Regions from separate parts of the Sphingomonas sp. ABOLE genome, predicted to be linked through region 1. Evidence: predicted binding sites of a transcription regulator. Region 1 holds the regulator's gene; each other region holds the start of a gene.

Region 1 (4,312 bases):
TTGCCGATCACGGCCGAGCGCTCGACCAGCACGATCGACGCTAGCATGTCCTTGCGCGTGGGCGAGACCAGCCTGGAGGCAATCGGGACGTTCAAAAAGCCGCCCTGGTTGATATGCTCGCCATCGCGGCTGAGGACTTCGCTGTTGCTCCATGCGCGCACGGGACCGCGCTCGCCGACGATGGTGCGGATTTCCGACGGCGTACGATCCCCGAAGAGCCACCATTTGCGCCGCACGAGCGTGTCGATCCCCGTGGCTACGCCGTCGGTGAAGACGACGAGGATGTTGGGCGTGCATCCATCGCCCGCGAGCTTTAGCCCGGCCTGCTCGGCATCTGCCGCCAGGCGGTAGCCGATCATCTCGAGGACGGAGCGCTCGAGCCCGACGCTACCGAAGCAGACGGCGCTTTGGAAGCGGGGCAGCGGTGCATCGTTGGGACTGGGCGGCGTGATCGCATGCACCAGCGCGCTGATGTCCTTCTTGGAAGCAGGCTTGCGTCCTGTGACGATGATGGGATCGGTGGGGCCGGCAGGCGCCTTGCGCCCCTGTGCGCGATCGGTTGTATCCGTGGTAGCCGGCGACTGCGCCGCGTCCTGAGAAGAGGATATGCTCTGCTGCGCCATCCCGAGGCCTGGGAAGAGCAGGCTCATCGCCACCGCCAGAAGAGGTCCACGCATCGGCCCGCGCTCCATCACTTCTTGTGTGCAGACCGTGGCATGAATGTCCGATGCGTAGAAGTAGTAATATCGATGCCTGAAAGTACACCACGCGGATCAGCGCGCCCGAGGTGTGCGGGGGCGGGCGGACAAGGAATGGACGAAGCGTAAGGCGAAGCTGTAGCTGGTGCTTCGCATCGCCTCGTCCCGGCCCCATTCATCAGTAGCGGCGCAACAATCCCGCCAACCGGCCCTGCACCCGCACCTGATCCGGGCGATAGCGCTGGGGCGTATAGTCGCGATTGGCCGGATCGAGCCGGACCATCGCGCCTTCCTTGCGGAAATATTTCAGCGTCGCCTCGGCATCGTCGATCAGCGCGACGACGATCTCGCCGTCCCGTGCGGTCTCGGTGCGGCGGATCAGCGCATAGTCGCCGTCGAGGATGCCGGCTTCCACCATCGAATCGCCAGCGACTTCGAGCGCATAATGCTCGCCCGCGCCGAGCAGCGCGGCGGGCACCGGCAGCATGGTCGAGCCTTCGAGCGCCTCGATCGGCGTACCCGCGGCGATGCGGCCGTGCAGCGGGATCTCCACCACGTCATTGGCCGGCGTCGGGGGCGATGCGGGAGCGGCGGCCGCGCTCGCCGGCTTGGGCGCCTTGGCGACAGGCTTGCGCTCGCCGCGCTCGGGCATGCGCAGCACTTCCAGCGCGCGGGCGCGGTTGGGCAGGCGGCGGATGAACTCGCGTTCCTCCAGCGCGCTGATCAGGCGGTGCACGCCCGATTTCGACTTGAGATCGAGCGCCTCCTTCATTTCCTCGAACGAGGGCGATACGCCCGTCTCGGCAAGACGGTCGGAAATGAAGCAGATCAGCTCGTGCTGCTTGCGCGTGAGCATCCAATCCTCCGTGGTCCAGAACAGACTGGGAACGTTTATGCAATGTTCCGAGGCGCTGTCAAGCGATGTCGAGGATTTCCACCGAGTCGGAGCTATTTGCGGCTGGCGCATGCGGCTCGCGCACGATCAGGCAGGTGCTGCGGGCGAGCGTGCGGAGCATCGAGCTGTCCTGGATCGCCGAGGCATGGACGCGGCCGTCGATCAGCGCGGCGCGGAGATAGTCGGTGCGCGGGCCATTGGCCGGCAGCGGCTCGCCGAGGATCGCCGAGCGCCCGCGCGGGAACGGATCGGCGGCACCGGATCGGTGCGCGATCAAGGGCTTGGCGAAGAGCAGCGCGGTGACGAACACCGAAACCGGATTGCCCGGCAGGCCCAGCACGACCATGTCGCCGCGCGTGCCCGCCATCATCGGCTTGCCCGGTCGGAGCGCGATGCGCCAGAAGTCGATGGTCGCGCCGGCGGCTTCCAGCGCGGGGCGGACGAGGTCGTGATCGCCTACCGACGCGCCGCCGCTGGTGATCAGCAGATCGGCCTCGACAGTGGCGAAGGCATGGGTGAGGGCGCCCAGATCGTCGGGCAGGATGCCGAGGTCGACGATCTCGACCGGCAGATCGGCCAGCTGCGCGGCGAGCATCGTGCGGTTCGATTCGGGCAACTGGGCGGGCCCGATCGGCATACCCGGTGCCACCAGCTCGTCGCCGGTCGCGGCGATGGCGACGCGGACCTTGCGGCCGACGGGCAGTGCCGCATGGCCGCCGATCGCCGCCAGCGCGATCCGGGCTGGCGTGAGCCGCTCGCCCGCTGCGATCAGCGCGTCGCCTTGCGCAAAGTCCAGCCCGCGGCGGCGCGTGTTGCGACCCAGATAGGACGGGCCTTCGCCAGCGAGGCTTAGCTGATCGCCGTCGCGCGCGGCCTCTTCCTGGACGAGCACCGTGTCCGCGCCCGCGGGCATCGGCGCGCCGGTGAAGATCCGTACCGCTTCTCCGGGCGCAACCGTGCCCGCGAAGCCAGACCCCGCCGCGCTCTCGCCGATCACGGCCCAAGGTCCGGGCAGGTCGGCGAAGCGGATCGCATAGCCGTCCATCGCCGAAAGGTCGGTTTCCGGCTGGGTGCGGCGTGCGACCACCGGCTCGGCGGCCCAGCGGCCGACGGCTTGCCCCAGCGGGACCGTCTCGACGGGGGTGGGGCCGGCAAGCGCGAGCAGCCGCGCCTGGGCCTCGGCGATGGGAAGAAGTGCCATGCCGCCCGATTGGCGGTGCGGCGGCGGCGATGCAAGCGGCTTCAGCCGGTGCGGCGGCTCGCGGTGAGCAGGCGCAGGTCACTGTCGCGCAGCGGCATGCGGAATTCGGCGAGCGTCCGGCCATGCCGCGCCCGCACCACCCGCGCCGGGCCGCCGCCGATCTCGGGGAGTGCCACCCAGAGCGAACTGCCCGGCGCGAAGGCCTGGCGCGCCTCGAACTCGACCTGCTGGGCGGTGAGCGCATGGATACGGCAATTCCACCAGCCGACGCCCTCGCGCACCCGCCCAGGCAGGTCGAGGCGCAGCGCCAGCTTGTCCTGCAGCAACCCGTCGGCATCGCTCCCGCCGGCCTGGGGGGCGGGCGCCTGCTGGATGCCGCGGAGCCAGGGGAACAGGGTCTGCCAGCCCAGCTCCTCGGTAAAGACGATGCCGGCGGTCTCGCCCGTGATCCAGCGCACCGTGCCTTCCAGCGGACGCAGCCCGTCGAAGGTCAGCTGCACCGCCTCGTCAACGCCGAGCCCGCGCGCCTCGACGCCGACCCCACCTTGCGAGATGTCGCGGGTGCGCAGCTGCTCGACCTCGCCGCCGCGGTGCACGCCGACGGTATGGCGCAGCTCGATGCGCGGCAGGCGGCGGCGCTCGGCGGCGGCGCGGGCGAGGTTGCGCGCGACCATCCCCAGCACGTCCACCGGTGCGTCGAAAGCGAGCCCCGCCTCGTTGCCGTCGGACCAGAGCGTACGGCCGATCAGCGGCTCGGCGGACCCGAGGTGCAGCCGGATCGGCATCGCCTCGGCCAGTTCACGCTCGACGCGCAGCCGCGCGCCCGCCCGGCCGATCCAGTGGATGCCGCAGTCGAGCAGCTCGCCACCCCAGGCGAGTTGGCCTGCATCGAGCCCGTCCGCCGCCGCGGCGCTGGGCGCGCGCGGTGCGGGCAGGTCGTGTGTCAGGCTGAAGATCGTCGCGGACGTTCGCCCCGAATCCATGCTGTCGTTCCGTCCCAAGGGGGACATCCTGCACGCCCGGCACTGAAACCGCGGTTAAGCGGCAGGGTTGCGAAAAGCCTAACGCGGGGCGTCAGGCGTCGCGCAGGCCCACGCCCATCGCCGCGCGCGCCTGCTCGGATTCCGAGGAGACGACCGGATAGGCGCAATAGTCCGCCGCATAATAGGCGCTGGGCCGATGGTTGCCCGACCAGCCCACGCCGCCGAACGGCGCGGCCGAGGAGGCGCCGTTGGTCGGCTTGTTCCAGTTGACGATGCCGGCGCGGATGTTCGCCCAGAACTGGTCGTAGAGCCGCGGATCCTGGCTCACCAGGCTGGCGGAGAGGCCGTAGCGGGTGTCGTTGGCCTCGGCGATCGCCTCCTCGAAGCTCGTCTTGCGGAACACCTGGAGGATCGGGCCGAACAGCTCGACATCCACCTTTTCCCGCGCCTCGGTCATGTCGACCACGCCGGGGGTGAGGAAGGGGCGGTTCTCGATCAGCCGCTCCATGTGACGCAGCGGGCGGCCGCCCATGGT
Region 2 (4,312 bases), on a different contig from region 1:
CGAGGGTAGCTCACCGTCGAAGGCGCTTTCTTCGCGGATCGCCAAAATCGACATTGGTGTTTCGCTTGCGCGGCGGCCCCACGAACGGTGCGGTGGCCATTCGATGATCAACTTACCGCGCCATTCTTGATAATACTCGAGCCTTCGCAGATCGAAGTAGAGCCGGGTGTCCCGGCCATCTTCGGTGGTCCAACCTGGATTTCCTAGGCGTTTCAGCTCGATCTGCTCCGGTAATGCCCAGAACTGCTCACGCCCGATCGGACTAGCATCCACCACATCATACAAGCCGACAAACACAGCCTTGCCGGAGTCGTACTCAATGAAGGAGGCCAAATGGCCACCACGCCTCTTGAGGAACGAAGCCTCCATCTGTGAGCTTTGGTACTGTCCGTCGTCAGAACATTCGGCACAACTCGCGGCGTAGATTAGCGGAGTGCGGACCTCGTCAGGGGGTTGATGTTAGGCGGCGAACTTGCGGTGCTGCAAGCGCCGATGTTCGATGGTCTGTCGCTTGATCCTTTCGCGCAGTTTGATGATTGCCGGAGCCCTGCCGAAGTAGGCATCGGCAGGCGTCACGTTGGCCAGGCTCTCGTGGTATCGCTGGTGATTGTAGTGCTCGACGAAGGTCTCGATGTGGGCTTCGAGGTCGCCGGGCAGGAAGTAGTTTTCCAGCAAGATGCGGTTTTTCAGGGTCTGGTGCCAGCGCTCGATCTTGCCCTGGGTTTGGGGATGACACGGGGCGCCGCGGACATGGCTCATCTTCCGGGCCTCGATGTATTCCGCCAGCTCACCCGCGATGTAGCTGGGGCCATTATCGCTGAGTAGCCGGGGTTTGTGCAGCACCGTGGCGCTGTCGCAACCAGAAGCCGCCAGGGCGAGGTCCAGCGTGTCGGTGACGTCCTCGGCTCGCATGTTGGTGCACAGCTTCCAGGCGATGATGTAGCGTGAGAAGTCGTCGAGCACGGTCGACAGATACATCCAGCCCCACCCGATGATCTTGAAGTAGGTGAAGTCGGTCTGCCACATCTCGTTCGGCCGCGTGGTTTTCGTGTGGAACTGATCGGCAGCCTTGATCACGACATAGGCCGGGCTGGTGATCAGGTCGTGGGCCTTCAACAGGCGGTAAACCGTGGATTCCGACACGAAGTAGCGCTGCCCATCGGTGAAGCGCACGGCCAGTTCCCGGGGGCTCAGCTCAGACTGTTCCAGCGCCAGCTCGATGATCTGGTCGTGGATGCCCGCCGGGATGCGGTTCCACACCCGGCTCGGCGCCGATGGCCGATCTTCCAACGCCTCCGGCCCGCCTTCGAGGTAGCGATCATACCAGCGGTAGAATGTCCGACGAGGGATGCCGAGTTGGTCCAGCGTGCGCTTGGCCGACAGGTGCGACTGCTCGACGGTTCTGATGATCTCGAGCTTCTCGGATGCGGGATACCTCATTCGTCGTTGCCCCCATCCGCGACCATGCTTTTTTTGAGCAGACGGTTTTCCAGTGTCAGATCGGCCACGCATTCCTTCAGGGCCCGGGCTTCGCGGCGCAGGTCCTGGACCTCTCCGGTGGTCGCGGCACGGGCGGTGTCGCCGGCCAGGCGGCGCTTGCCAGCTTCCATGAACTCCTTCGACCAGGTGTAATACAGGCTCTGGGCAATGCCTTCCTTGCGGCATAGCTCGGCGATGCTGTCTTCCCCACGCAGGCCATCCAGCACGATGCGGATCTTGTCCTCGGCCGAAAAGTGGCGCCGGGTCTGTCGGCGGATGTCCTTCACTACCCGCTCTGCTGGGGCCTTGGCGGGCGATTTTACATTGGAGGATCTGAGCTTCATCTTCGTTCCTTCGTCACTACGACGAAGCCCAGATCCTCCTTAAATCACAACCTCAAATCTGTGCCATCGGTGCTGACGGCGGACAAATGCTATGTCTAGCTTTCTGTCGGCAGTGTTAACACGACTCCACGTCGTCCTCCTACTCATCTTTGGATACTTCGCGCTCAGTGCGCTTCACGAGGAGATGCGCCTCTTTGGGAAGGCAGTGTGGATGCTAATTTCCAATCATCGGCCGCACGAAGCGGTACTGATCGATGGATTCACCAGTGTCTATATCAACCTAACTCTCTCTGTCGTAGTTGCGGTCTTTATCGTCTTCATGGAGTCGCGAGTGACAAGGCTGGCAGCGCGTAAGAGCCCAGCTGAGGCCCGAAAGGCGTTGAACTGGCCGGCCTGGTTCGAAAAGGTTCTGTCGTTCATCTACCGCATGTTGGATGTACGCTGAGAACGAGTGAGAGGTACCTAGGCACGTTTCGGCCACCAGCTGAGACGTGTCATAGGCCTGAATAACGCTCGCACTTACAATGGCTCCGGTTTACCGCTGTAGGCTGGCTCTATCCACATGCGCTGACGCTAGCAGTCGGCTCCACGCCTGCAACGGCGCTCCGCGGCCGCCCCTGTTCCATCTCCGTTCCATCAATCCACAGCTACGTGTTCGCCCCTCCTTGACCAAAGGTGCTCCGTAAAGGAACATAGAGGGAACGTTTAGAGTCTTAGAACACGATGATCGCCGCCCTCGAGTCCCTCGCGCCCAGCATAGCGCACCTCCGCACGATCGCGACGCCCGCGGCCGACTACCGGGTGCTGCCCTTCGGCGTCGACGCGATCGACAGTCGGCTCGGGGCAGGGGGGCTGCGTGCCGGCGCGCTCCACGAGGCGTCCGCGCGGAGCCTCGCCGTGGTCGACGACGCCGCCACGACCCTGTTCCTCGCCGGCATCGCCGCGCGCGAGGCCGCGGAGGCGAATGGCCCGGTGCTTTGGGCGAGCTTCCGCAGCGACCTCTACGCGCCGGGCCTGGCCCAAGCGGGACTACCGTCTTCCAGCGTGATCTATGCGCAGCCGCGTGACGATGCCGCTCTCCTGGCCGTAATTGAGGATGCCGTGCGGGACGGCACCCCGTCTGTGGTTGTGGCCGAGGCAACCCGGGTGTCGATGGTCGCGACGCGGCGCCTGCAGCTGGTGGCGGCCGAGGCGGACATGCCGGTGCTGCTGCTGCGCCGCCGGCGCGGGCGCGACCAGGATCCGCTGGAAGAGCCGTCGGCTGCATGGACCCGGTGGCGCATCGGCGCTGCCCCGTCCGAGCGACTAAGCGTCGCTGGCGTGGGGCGGCCGCGCTGGTCGGTTGAGCTGGCGCGCCAGCGTGGTGGAGCATCCTTCTCCCTGATTGTGGAGGGTAGCGATGAGACGGGTCGTCTCGCTGTTCCTGCCGAACTTGGCCATCGAGCGGCTGAGAAGGTTGGAACGGCCCGCATCGCGGCCGCCTGAGCGGCCAGCGCTTCAGCTCCCCGTCGACGATGATCCCGGCGCTTGCTCGGTCCCGCGCGGCGGGGGCTGGCGACCTGGTGCCCGCTGGGCACGGCAAGGTGCGGATCCCCGCGCCGACGTCGAGGCACAGATCGCGGCGCTGCCGGCGCATGCAAAGCCTCCGATGCGCGAGCTCGGCCGACGCTCGGAGCCCGCCAGCAATCCGTACAAGGCAACTCATGGCGTAAGCACTCCGGAAGCATCGCGTTTTCATATTGAAGCCACATCAGACGCACCGATGGCGCTGGTGGGCAAGGTCGGCCGCCGCGAGGAGGTAGTGGCCGCGTGCCTAGGCGCGCAGGCGCTCGGCATCCGCCCCGGTATGGCCGCGACCCATGCCCGCGCCCTCGTGTCCGACCTGGACTTCCGCCCTGCGGAGCCGGAGGCCGATGCTGCGCTGCTCGATCGCCTCGCCCTGCTCGCCGTGCGCCGCTGGTCGCCGACGGCGGCGGTTACCCCGACCGACGGCCTATGGATCGATCTGACGGGCTGCGAGCACCTTCATGGCGGCGAGGAGCGGTTCTGCCGGCGGCTGCAGGCATTCTGCCGCCGCGCGGGCTTCACCGCGCGCGTGGCCATTGCCGATACCCCTGGTGCCGCACATGCGCTCGCCCGCTACGGCAGAGACGACCTGACCCGGGTTGAGCCTGGCAGGACGGCTGACGCGCTCGCACCGCTGCCGATCGCCGCCCTTCGCCTATCCGCGACTGCACAAGCTGCAGCGCGGAAGTTCGGGTTCGAGCGGATTGCGGATCTCCTGCCCGTCGCACGCGGGCCGCTCGCCCGCCGCCTCGGTCTGCCCGCGATCACCCGCCTCGATCAGGCGCTGGGCGCGGTAGCTGAACCCATCACGCCGCGCGAAGACGCCGAGGTGCCGTTCGTCGAGCGCCGGCTGCTCGAGCCGATCGGCACCGCCGAGGCAATCGAGCAAGTCATGGGCGATCTGCTGGGTGATCTGGCGCAGG
Region 3 (4,312 bases), on a different contig from region 1:
GGCCTGGTCGAGGCGAGTGACCGTCGCCATGCCGAGCCGCCGCGCGAGCGGACCGCGCGGCATCGGATAGAGGTCGGAAATCCGCTCCAGCCCGAACCTGGCGGCCGCATGCAACGCCTCCGGCGTCAGTCGCAGCGCGGCAAGCGGCAGGTCGGCGAGGGTCTCGGCTTCGGTGCCAGGTGGCAGGATGGTGGCCGGCTTGTCGCCGTAGCGCGCCAGCGCATGCGCTGCGCCCGGGGTGCCGGCGATCGCGATGCTGGCGGTGAAGCCGATGCGCTGGAGGAAGCGCAGTAACCGGCGGCAGAAGTGCGGCTCGCCACCGAACAGATGGGTGGTACCGGTGAGATCGAGCCACAAGCCATCCGGTCCGGCGACGCTGGCGGAAGGCGTCCAATGGCCGACCGCATGAAGCGCCAGCCGGTCGAGCCAAGCGCGATCCTCATCGGGCTCGGCGTCGCGCACGTCGAGATCGGCGACGAGCGCGCGCGCATAGGCCGCAGCCATGCCGGGGCGCAGGCCCAGCTCGAGTGCGGCCGGGCACGTGGCGGTCAACACGTCCTTCTGGCCGATCCGCTCGATCAGGACGGTCGGGCGACCCCATGTCTGAGCGATCGGGGCCGGCATGGCAGGCCTGCGCGCCGGGGCACCTTCGTCGGGCGGCATTGCCTTGAACGGATGATCGGCAGGTTCGCTGCGCCGGCCGAGCATGCGCTTGGGCGGTTGTTGATGCGCGGGCAGCGAGGCGATCGCGTCCTCGACCGACGCGCGCGGCGGAGCGCCGTCGCGTGGCCAGGCCGCGGCGCCATGATCAACGAGCGCCCAGCGGGCGCCCGGCCGCCAGCCGCCGCCGCGCGGCACCGAGCAGGCGCCAGGATCGTCATCGATCGGCGGTGCGAACCTCGAGCGTGTGGGGGCCGGCAGCGCCTCAGGCAGCTTGGCTGGCCGCTCCGACCGCCGCAACCGCTCGATGGCGAGCTGGGGCAGGTAGAGCGAGGCGACCCTGGTCATCACACGCATCGAGTTCGAGGGAGAAGGGATTACCGTTGCGCTGCCGGACCAGCTCGACCGACCAGCGCGGACGACCGACGCCGGGGTAGGGCAGCCTGGCTGACGACACGCAGCCGATCCGCCAGCGGGTCATCGCCGACGAGGGCTGACCGAGCGGACAGCGATCGAGCGAGCGATGCCGGCGGTAGAGCAGGATCGGCGTCCCGCCATCCGATGCGGCGAGCTGGAGCCGGCGGGTCGCGGTCTGGTCGGCCGACTTCACCTCGGCGACCACGCAGGCAAGCGAGCCGAACCGCAACGCATCCTCGGCCAATGCCAGCACCTCGGCATCCTTGCCCGCCTCGGCGTGGAAAATACGCTCAGGGCCGAGCCCGACCTGTTCCAGCCCCGGCGCATAAAGGTCATAGCGGCTCAGCGCCCACAGCACTGTGAATCCTGGCTGTGCTGCGAATCGGGCGGCGATACCGGCTGCGAACAGCGTGGCGGCCGCGTCGTCGTTCAGCGAGGCGGTGGCAGCGGCTATCTCGTGGAGCCCGGCGCCGTCGAGCCCGCCGCCGGCAATCTGGCTATCGACCGCTTCCAGTCCGAACGCCAGCACCGGCCCGCGCTGGCTCTGGGCCTGCGCAAGCTGCGCGCGAAGCGCGGCTATTTGATCGGCACCGGGCCGATCGGGGGACGACGAAGGTACGGGCATCGGTCAGCATCGACTCACTTGTTCCTTTTATGTTCCGCTTACTCTTGGGATTCGTCAAGCCGGATGATTGATTACCAAGCCGCATGACTTCGATACGCAACTCGCGGGTTCGATCGCCCAAGCTATCCGTCTCTCGGGCGTTAACATGTAGCGGCTTAGCCTGTGGGCGCCTCGTCCCCGATCAGCCGCAGCGTCAACGGGTCGCGCTCGCCGCCAAACCAACGGTCGAGCGCCGCGGCGATGAGCGCGTTGGGACGGGCTGCCTCGAACAGAGTGAGCGATGAGCGCAGCTTCGTGGCATCGATGTCGCCGAACACAGCCTCGGCATTGCTTGTCGCGAGATCCTGCAGCGCAGCGACGCATTCGAGATAGCGCGGACCCAATACGGCGTGGTCGAGATAAGCGCGGGCCTCCTCGAGCGACCGGACGGCGAAATGCTGCGCGGTCGAACTGCGCCCGAGCCCGGCGAACTGTGGAAAAACATACCACATCCAGTGCGAGCGCTTGGCCCCGCGCCGGATCTCGGCGAGCGCGGTCTTGTAGCTGAGGGTCTGAGCCTCGACGAAGCGGTCGAGCGAGTTGGTCCCCGGCATGTCAGAGCAGCGCCGGTTCTGCGGCCGGGAACACGCGCGTGACCGGCAAGCTGCCTTTCGGCAACGCTCGCAGCACATCCTTCGCCGGCACCGACGGATCGAGCCAGTCGGCCCACTGGTCTCGTGTCAGTGGGATTATCTGACGATGATGATATGGCGCGACATCCTCACCCGGCTCCATGGTCAGCATGGTCCAGGCTTCGCCGGATGGCGCTGTGCGCCAGATGCCGGCGATGCAGAACCAGTCGTGTCCCTTCAACGTGAACAGCCACTTCGTTTTGCGCTTCTGACCTGGCTGCGGTTCGGTGAACTCATAGAAGCCATCGGCGAGGATCAGGCAGCGGCCGGAGGAAAATTCGCGACCTTCGCTGCGGAAGTTATAGACGGGCCTGCCGCCTTGCCCTGGCCAGCTCCATCTACGACTGACCAGCTCGCCCACGCCACGTTCGCCATCGACACCGCGTACTATCGGGGCTGAATCGCTGATCTTGATATCCTCACGAGCTGCCACGTTTGGCGTGCCTTCGGGGGTCTTGATCTTGATCTTGAGGTCTTCGAAGTCCTCCATGATCGAGGCGACGTCCACCTCAAGCCGATAGTCATTGCACACGCGCCCCAGCCTTTCTTGCGACCTGTCGTCGTTCCCAGTATGTTCCGGCGCGATGGAGTCGCCCACACCATTTGATATCGATGCCCCGCCGGGGGGCAGACGTCCCATCATCAGGCGAAATCCGGATGACGCCAGCGAAATCGAGATGGTCGAGGCGGCATGGGGGTCGAACCCCCGGTTCAGCGATGGTGCCTCGTTGCGGTTCGTTCGCTCGGAGGGCCGCACTTTCCCGCGCCATCGCTGCCTGGTTCCAGCCAGCGAGTTTCACATGCGCGTGGGGGACAAGCGCTACCGCGCGACCCTCGAAAGCGGCAACTTCTTCTATCTTGCCGCCATCTGGGAGCCGGCGATGGGCGAGTGGCCGCTCAGCTTCCGTATCATCACGTTCGCGGCGAACGCGGAGGTTGCACGCTACCAGGAACGGCATGGCGCGATCATCGAACGACGGCACCGGATGCAATGGCTCGACGCTACCGTTCCGGAGATCGACCTGCTGCAGACGCCGCCAGAGCGGACATTCCTCGTCGAGCGGCTCCTAGGCGGCGGGACCAGCCAATCGGAACTCGCGCTGTGACCACCGAAAAGAAAGGAGGATGAGCATGGACGCGCTAGCGGACGTAGAAGATTGGCTGACCCAAGAGGCCGATGAGATCCTGCTCGAATATCCTCAAACATCCCCCGCCGACCTCGCCGCGTCATTCGAGCGAACGATAGCGAACTACGACGGCGATCGGGACATGGCTGTGGCTATCATAGCCGAGCTGAGGCGCCGTGCCGACGCGGGCGTACGCCTTTGGCCTAGCCAACCCTCCGCGCCGGAGGCGACCGATGCGATTACGGACGACGACATACCGTGGTGATGTATCCGAGACGGTTCAAGCCGAACTTTCCTAATCTGCGTCGGGCATTGGTCCTCGGCGTGGTCGTTGCCTCATTTTCCTGGGCGACACCCGCATTGGCCGATCCGTGCGAGGGTGTTCTGCCCGCTCGCGGCGCCGCCTTCTCCGGTGTCGTTCGTTATGTCGGCGATGGCGACGGGCTTTGCATCGGACCTGCGGGACGGCCCGACCGATGGATCGAGGTGCGCCTCGCCGACTTCGACGCCCCGGAGCTGAACGAGCCAGGTGGCCAGCGTGCGAAGCGATTGCTCGCTAGCATCGTCATGGGGCGGTCTCTCACCTGCCACGCCGGCCGACGGAGCTATGACCGCGTTGTGGCGCATTGCAGCTTGGACGGGCGTCCGCTCGGCAATCTATTGCGCGGCCGCGGTGGTCTTGAGGGCGGCCGATGAGCAGGGCGATGCAGACCGACCTGTTCACCCCGCCGCTGCTGCCTGGTCTGGCTTTAGCAGCCGACTTCCTCGCGCAAGCCGAAGAACAGGCGTTGATCGCCCACATCGATGGCGCC

What was found. Region 1 encodes LexA, which represses DNA repair genes until DNA is damaged. Its sites were predicted from a motif close to GTTCCNCNCTTGTTCT; they were not measured.
Region 2: a site for LexA is predicted at 2,511-2,526, ahead of CA234_RS13040 (protein ImuA). Genes of this name have one in related genera too.
Region 3: a site for LexA is predicted at 1,723-1,738, ahead of CA234_RS08570 (protein ImuA). Genes of this name have one in related genera too.

Annotation. Positions count from the first base shown of each region.
Region 1 is NZ_QQWY01000034.1:15,512-19,823, forward strand. Features, by position in the region: gene CA234_RS18120 (hypothetical protein) at 1-650, opposite strand, end outside; gene lexA (transcriptional repressor LexA) at 877-1,554, opposite strand; gene CA234_RS18130 (molybdopterin molybdotransferase MoeA) at 1,613-2,794, opposite strand; gene CA234_RS18135 (PilZ domain-containing protein) at 2,836-3,777, opposite strand; gene astD (succinylglutamate-semialdehyde dehydrogenase) at 3,869-4,312, opposite strand, start outside.
Region 2 is NZ_QQWY01000019.1:9,400-13,711, reverse strand. Features, by position in the region: gene CA234_RS13055 (GIY-YIG nuclease family protein) at 1-333, opposite strand, end outside; one part of gene CA234_RS13050 (IS3 family transposase) at 460-1,473, opposite strand; one part of gene CA234_RS13050 (IS3 family transposase) at 1,476-1,823, opposite strand; gene CA234_RS13045 (hypothetical protein) at 1,915-2,268, shown strand; gene CA234_RS13040 (protein ImuA) at 2,547-3,308, shown strand; gene CA234_RS13035 (DNA polymerase Y family protein) at 3,586-4,312, shown strand, end outside.
Region 3 is NZ_QQWY01000011.1:26,951-31,262, forward strand. Features, by position in the region: gene CA234_RS08565 (DUF6504 family protein) at 1-1,008, opposite strand, end outside; gene CA234_RS08570 (protein ImuA) at 926-1,702, opposite strand; gene CA234_RS08575 (DUF1810 domain-containing protein) at 1,858-2,295, opposite strand; gene CA234_RS08580 (SOS response-associated peptidase) at 2,297-2,905, opposite strand; gene CA234_RS08585 (SOS response-associated peptidase family protein) at 2,958-3,479, shown strand; gene CA234_RS08590 (hypothetical protein) at 3,505-3,765, shown strand; gene CA234_RS08600 (alpha-ketoglutarate-dependent dioxygenase AlkB) at 4,205-4,312, shown strand, end outside.